3 regions of the Sphingomonas sp. Leaf28 genome follow, and region 3 is predicted to be linked to each of the others. Evidence: riboswitches for the same ligand, from Rfam matches in the RefSeq annotation. Region 3 holds a riboswitch; each other region holds the start of a gene.

What was found. Region 3 has a riboswitch for cobalamin ahead of ASE79_RS04115 (TonB-dependent receptor plug domain-containing protein). Riboswitches for the same ligand answer to the same signal wherever they lie in the genome.
Region 1: linked by a shared signal. The riboswitch ahead of ASE79_RS09755 (HoxN/HupN/NixA family nickel/cobalt transporter) and the one ahead of ASE79_RS04115 (TonB-dependent receptor plug domain-containing protein) in region 3 are both predicted to bind cobalamin.
Region 2: linked by a shared signal. The riboswitch ahead of ASE79_RS15520 (TonB-dependent receptor) and the one ahead of ASE79_RS04115 (TonB-dependent receptor plug domain-containing protein) in region 3 are both predicted to bind cobalamin.

Annotation. Positions count from the first base shown of each region.
Region 1 covers NZ_LMKX01000007.1:738,663-740,924, reverse strand. Annotated here, with positions in the region: gene ASE79_RS09755 (HoxN/HupN/NixA family nickel/cobalt transporter) at 134-1,123, opposite strand; cobalamin riboswitch at 1,374-1,593, opposite strand; gene ASE79_RS09750 (PepSY-associated TM helix domain-containing protein) at 1,624-2,262, opposite strand, start outside.
Region 2 covers NZ_LMKX01000010.1:9,766-12,027, forward strand. Annotated here, with positions in the region: gene ASE79_RS15520 (TonB-dependent receptor) at 1-1,329, opposite strand, end outside; cobalamin riboswitch at 1,498-1,735, opposite strand; partial or broken gene ASE79_RS20460 (recombinase family protein) at 2,253-2,262, shown strand, end outside.
Region 3 covers NZ_LMKX01000001.1:881,250-883,511, forward strand. Annotated here, with positions in the region: gene ASE79_RS04115 (TonB-dependent receptor plug domain-containing protein) at 1-1,317, opposite strand, end outside; cobalamin riboswitch at 1,430-1,647, opposite strand; gene ASE79_RS04120 (TonB-dependent receptor) at 1,699-2,262, opposite strand, start outside.

The sequences.
Region 1 (2,262 bases), on a different contig from region 3:
GGGGTTAGAGGAATATCACGGGACTGCCAACTCGCTCGCGCCCGTCATCCTGACGAAAGTCAGGATCCAGAGCCACGCATGACTCGGCGTTTGGCTCTGGGTCCCGGGTCGAGCCCGGGATGACGAAGGGGTATCATCCGTGCACGACCTCGATCTCGTCGAAGCGTTTCCAGCGATAGATCGCAAAGCTCAGCACCCAGCACAGCACGAACAGGCCGATGATCGCAAAGCCGAGGCCGTTGAAATTCTCGCCCAGCGCGGCCGCCAGATCCCAGACGCCCCCCGACAGGCCGAGCTTGGCGCCCAGCAGCGCCAGCGTCTCGATCCCGCCGATCGCGATCGCGACGATTGCCGAGATCAGCGTGATGGTGATGTTGTAGTAGAGCTTGCGGATCGGCTTCACGAACGCCCATTCATACGCGCCGAGCATCACGACACCGTCCGCCGTATCGACCAGCGCCATGCCCGTCGCGAACAGGATCGGGAGGACGAGGATGGTGCCGATCGACAGACCGTCCGCGGCCTGGCTCGCGGACAGGCCGAGGATCGCGACCTCGGTTGCGGTATCGAAGCCGAGCCCGAACAGGAATCCGAGCGGCGCCATGTGCCAGCTGCGCGTGACGAGCCGGAACATCGGCCGGAACAGACGCGCGAGCAGCCCGCGGTTGCCGAGCAGCAGATCAAGGTCTTCCTCGACATAGACGCCGCCGCTGCGGACATGGCCGAACGTCCGCCAGACCGAGCGCAGGATGACGAGGTTCATCGCGGCGATCGTGAACAGGAACACTGCCGAGATGACGGTGGCGATCACGCCGCCAACCTGTTTGAACGCCTCGAACTGCGCGAGCGCGCTGGCGGTGAGCGCGATGGCGACCGCGGCGATCAGCACGATCCCCGAATGGCCGATCGCGAACCAGAAGCCGACCGCGATCGGGCGCTGGCCGTCCTGCATCAGCTTGCGCGTCACATTGTCGATCGCGGCGATATGATCCGCATCGACTGCGTGGCGCAGGCCCAGCCCCCAGGCGAGCAACGCGGTGCCGAGCATCAGCGGCTGCGCGTGGAACAGTGAGAAGGCCCAGCCCCAGGCGGCGATATTGGCCGCGACCAGGCTTGCGAACATCCAGCCGATGCGTTTGCGCGTCGCCATCCGTGCCGGCCCGCCGGGCGTTTTCTTGGCGGGCTCATCGATCGTCATCGTCGTCATGCAGAACTCCCCGGCGTCCGACGAGGACGGGGACCTGCCGCACGCGGCCGGGACGCGTGAAGACCGGACGCCATGAGCGGCCGACGCGCGTCGTCGATGCGGCCCCCGCCACAAGGTCGTCGCTCAGACGGCGTTCACCGTGCCTCGGCCACCCCCTGGGCCGGGACGAGAGCGACCAGACGCCGGCAGGTCTCCTGGCTCGCGGGTCACGGCTCCACGCCACACCTTCCCAGGTCGTTGACCCAGTGGCTGCCCCTCGTCGCGAAGGGCGTGTGCGTTTCGCTCGCCGCTTACAGTTGCAGGGACAGCTGCGGCATTGGATGGCGAACCCTCCGCACCGCATTCCCCTTCAAGCCCCGAAGGGCACCGACGCGATCTAGCGAGCCTCCGGTCGAACCGGCTGCTCGCGCATCGTGCTAGCCGGGTTCGCCGCGAGTGCCAATCGTCCTTTGCGGCGTGCGGCGCTCGCGACGACGCTGCCACCGGATCACGCCGGTCACGAACAGCGCGATCGGCACGAGGCCAGCGATGAAGGCCAGGATGCGCCCCGTCAGCCCCAGCGCCTCTCCCCCGTGCAGCGGGTGGAGCCAGTTCATCACGACGTCGCCGCCCGTCTCGGCAAGCCCGTCGCGCGTCGCGAGGACGGCACCGGTATAGGGATCGAGCCAAACGTTGGTGCGTGGGAAACGGCGGCTGGGTTCGCCGTCCTGCGCGAGATTGATCCGGATGGCGCCGGTCGGCGAGGCGGGCGTCTCGATCCAGGCGAGCGCGGCTCCGGGGAAGACGTGTTCGGCAATGGCGACCAATCGATCGACCGGCAGGCGCGCGCCGCGCGCGACCACGGCCAGCGGCGGGGTCCGGTAGAGGGGCGAGGCGCGCGCGATCACGAACCGGGTCTGGTCGGGCAAATCGAGCATCACCCCGGTCGCGGTGACGACGAGCACGAGGATCGCGCCGCCCAGACCGATCAGCTTGTGCCAGTCATACAGACAACGGAGCGGCGCGGCGTCGCGCTTGAAGCGGAGCGCGCGCCACCAGCTGCCGGGGCGGGGCCA
Region 2 (2,262 bases), on a different contig from region 3:
GGGCGATAGGATCGTGTCGTCGCCGCTGCCTTCCCCGGCCAACACCGCCGCCTGATCCCGCGCGCGAACGACGTAGTGATAATAGTCCCCGCGGACCCCACCGATCAGGCGGAGGCCCTTAACCGGCGTCCATGTCGCTTCGCCATACAAAGCTGCCGACGCTTCCTCGACATGGTAGCGGCCGAGCGATGACAGGAACGATCGCGCGCTGGTGCGGTACACACCGACGCTACCGATATGGTCGTAGCGCTCTTCGGTACCGAGCGAGACGGCGAGGGTCGGCGCGAGCGTCCAGCGCTTTTCGCCCCGTGCACCGACGATCCAGCGTTTGTCGAACTGGCGGATTTGCGCGCTGGTCCCGTCCGGATCGGTGTAGGTCGGGTTCGAATACATCGACCAGTCGTAGAACTGACCATACACATTGGCGTGCCAGTCCGGCTGGCGGACCGCGATATTGCCGACCAACCGTGTGGTCTCGCCGCGTGCAGTCGGATCGGGTGAGCAGAAGACGTCCTTGCAGAGCGCGGTACCGATTATGCGCTCCGGAATTTGTTCGGTCGGACGCCAGGTCGCGCGGTAGGCGTTGAGCGACGCTTCGATCTGGCCTGCACCGGCTGGAGCAGTATATTTCGCGAAGCCAGAGGCATGGCGCAGATGCTCAGGCTCCTCCCAAGGGCCGTCATAGACCTTGGTCTGCGCGACGAGCGTCAGTTTGCCGGTGCCGATCCCGTCGATCGTGCCACCCGCGGCGATCCGGCCATAGCCATAAGAGCCGCCCTCGACCGACAGGAACGGCCGGGCGAGGCCATCGATCGTGGTCATGTACGCAGCCCCCGCCAGCGCGAAGTCGCCGCCATCGGCACGGTATGGCCCTTTGCGAAAATCCTCGCGCGCGACGATCTCCGGGATCAGTCCGTTGAGATCGAGATAGCCCTGGCCGTGACCGTGCGTGCGCAGGTTCATCTGCACCCCGTCGATATAGGTCGTGAAGTCCGAGCCGTGATCGAGATTGAAGCCACGCAGGAAATACTGGTTGGCCTTGCCGCTGCCCGAATGCTGCGCAGCGACCATCCCGGGAATCGCTTCCAGCAGTTCGGCGACGCGCAGCAGCGGGCGAACCAGAAGGTCGGCCCCGGCGACGGTGCCCTCACTCGCTGCATGCGCAACACCGATCTTCGCTTCGCCGCGGCCGAACACGACGATGTCGTTTGGTGCCTGTGACGGCACAGCCTCGGTGTCTTGCCCCTGAGCCCATGCGGGTGTGGTGCTACATGCCGAAGCGATAGCTATGCATTCGAGCCATTTTGTTCGTAATCTCAGATTCTTCATGTCCGTCCCCCGTGCGCCAAGCGACTTTGGACGGGGGCGTCCGCTGTGAACGGTCGGCGCGCGTCGGCAGGCGGACGCAAGCGCCCGCGACACGAACCGATGCGACCCCCGCCGCTCGTTCGTCGCTCAGACGGAAGAACCGTGCCCCGACCATCCCCTGGACCAAAGCAAGAGCGACCAGACGCTGGCAGGTCTCCTGGCTCACGGGTCGTCGCTCGACATACGGCCTTCCCGGATCTCGGCCGTTACGGCGTTGGTCCAGTGGCTGCACCCTCCAGAAGAGGACGCGATGTACGTCTCGCTCGCCGCTTACAGTTGCAGGGACAGCCTCGGCTTCGGGAGAGCGTCTCCCACACCGTGTTCCCTATTAAGTCCCTCTCGGGACACCAACGCGATCATTGTCGGGTCGGAGACACTTCTCCGGCCTGACGGACATTGCGTACCGGGGAAGGTTCCGATCGGCAAGACAGCCTCGGCCTTCTCTGATCCCGTCCGTTTGCAGGGTAGATCGACACGGCAATGACAGGACTGCCTGCCTGCGCTACCCGCGTTCGGTGTTCGCCGTTCGTCGCCTCCTAGCGCAACGCTACTTCGCGGCCTCGTGTGCGCGGCAACGCTGTTGCTCAAGCTGCTCGTACCGACCGGGTACATGATCGGCAGCGAGCACGGCCGGATCACAATCGAGCTATGTTCCGGCGTCGCCCCTCGAGCCGTGACGATGGCAATGCCGGGTATGCACGGCGACATGCCTGATCACAGCAAGTCGCGGGACCACGGCAAGGCTGAAATGCCGTGCGCGTTTGCGGGCCTGTCAGCCGCAACGCTCGGTGCGATCGATCCTATTCAGCTCGTCATCCTGATCGCCTTCGTCATGGCGGTCGGGCTTTCACCGACCGTGCTGCCGGCGATCACTCGCGTCAGCTACCTGCGCCG
Region 3 (2,262 bases):
GCCGATGTCGAAATTGCGGGCGGTCTCCGGATCGAGGCCGCGGTTCCCGTAGTCGGAGAAGAGCTGGTACAATGTCGGCGCCTTGAAGCCCTCGCCATAGCTCGCGCGGACGGTGGTCCCGGTGCGCAGCGCCAGCGCCGCGTTCGCGCCGAACGTCGTGTGGTTGCCGAAATCCTCGTGGTCGTCGTTGCGGACGCCGCCGGTGAGCGTGAGGATGTCGAGCGGCTTGACGATCAGCTGGCCGTAGACGCTGGTGATGCCGGTGTCGGCATAGGTGAAGCCGTCGTTGAAGCGGCTATTCTCGCGCTCGACGCCGGCGACGACGCGAACCTGGTCGAGCGGGCGGAAGTCGCCCTGATATTCGTAGCGCTCGCTGCGGCCGCGGCCGAGGAACGACGGCTCTGCACCAAAGGCCGGTTCGTACGTGTCGCGGTTGATGTCGGCGATCGTGAACGCGACTCGGTTGTTGAACCGCCCGTCGGCGAAGTTCGCGTGCAGCCCGGCATAGCCATAGAGCTCCTGCGTCTTGCCATAGTCCGCGGTGTCGGCAAGCACATAGTCCGGCGCGGGAAAGCCATCGAGTTCGGCCCGGCTGTCCGCGAAATAGCCACGCAGATCGAGGCCGATCCCGGGTGCGAACTCGACGCCCAGCCGGCCGGTCGCGCCGTATTGGCGATAGCCGTCGCGCTCGGTACCGCTGGCCGCCGACGAGATGCCGTCGGTGCGCAGATACCCGCCGGTGAGCGAGCCCGACACCGGCCCCGTCGCGCCGGAGATGCCCGCGCTCGCGAACATGCTGTCGGCATAGCCATATTCGGCGTTGGCGCGCGCCTGCAGCCCCTCGGCGGGGGCGGCGGTGATGATGTTGACGACGCCGCCGATCGCCTGGCTGCCCCAGGGTACCGAGTTGGGGCCGCGCAGCACCTCGATCCGCTCGACCGAACTCGCCAGCAGGTTGCCAAAATCGAAGCCGCCGCCGGTCGAGGCCGGATCGTTGACTCGCACGCCGTCGATCACGACCAACGTCTGGTCGGATTCGGCACCGCGGATCCGCACGCCGGTCAGCGCCCCTAGCGTGCCGTTACGCGTGACGGTGACCCCGGGCGTGGTCGCGAGCAGATCGGACACCACGACCGTCTGCCGCCGCTCGATCTCGGCGCGATCGATCACGGTCACCGCCTGCCCGATCTCGCTGGCGGGTTGCGCGACTCGGGTCGCGGTCACGACGACGTCCGACGCGTCGGCGGCCGGGAGCGTCTGGGCATCGGCCGATGCCGCGATCGCGGCGGCGCTCAGGAGGAGGAGGAACTTCGTCATGGGGCACGTCCTGGCAGAGCCGCCCACGACCATTCGCGGACCGGCAGACGTCTCTCGCTCGAGGACACCCCTTCGATAGGGCACTCGTCCGCACCGGAGCACCCGCCCGCGCAGTGGATCGACCGTGACGGGCAGGTCTCCTGGCTTCCGGGTCGTCGCTGCCACCCCGCCTTCCCAGGCCGAGACCCAGTGGCGCAATCGGGGTGGCCGCTATCCGGTCACAGTTGCGGGGACAGCGCCGGTCTTGCGGATGGGGATCCTGACGACCCTGCCCGCGCACCGGCTTCCCTTTTGATCCCGTCGCCGGGAACCCTTCACAGGGTTTGCATTAGTCGCGGGTCCGGCACGGGTCAACGCAAGCGCGGATGCGACCCTGCCCCCTCAGCGCAGGCCGTAGCGCAACCCGACCCAGATCGTCCGCGGCGTGGCGCGCTCGACGATATTCGCGCCGCTGATCCCCGCCTCGACACGCGCATCGAACAGGTTCTCGCCGCGCAGCTCGGCGACCAGCGCGCGCGTGATCGGCAGCGCGGCATAGCCATCGAGCGTCGTCGCCGGATCCAACACGCGGCTGTTCTGGTCGTCGTCATATTGCCGGCCGATCCGCCGCACGGTCAGCGACAGCGCGGCGGCATCGCGCCGCCAGTCGACCGTCCCCGACACCTGGTCGCGCGGCGTCTGCGCCGGGCGAAGGCCATCGAGCGCAGCGGTGAGCCCGGACCCCTCGACCGTCGAATTGGTGTGCGACCACGATGCCTGCACGCCGAACGGCCCCGCATCGGGGCGATACGCCGCGTCGAGTTCGAACCCGTGCGCGCGGATCGCATCGAGATTCTGGCGGACCCGGTAGGTCGTCACCCCCGGCAGGATCTGCGGCGGGCTGGTCGTCGTGACGTTGGCGATCGCATCCTTGAGCCGGTTGTAGAAATAGGTCGCGGCGATCGT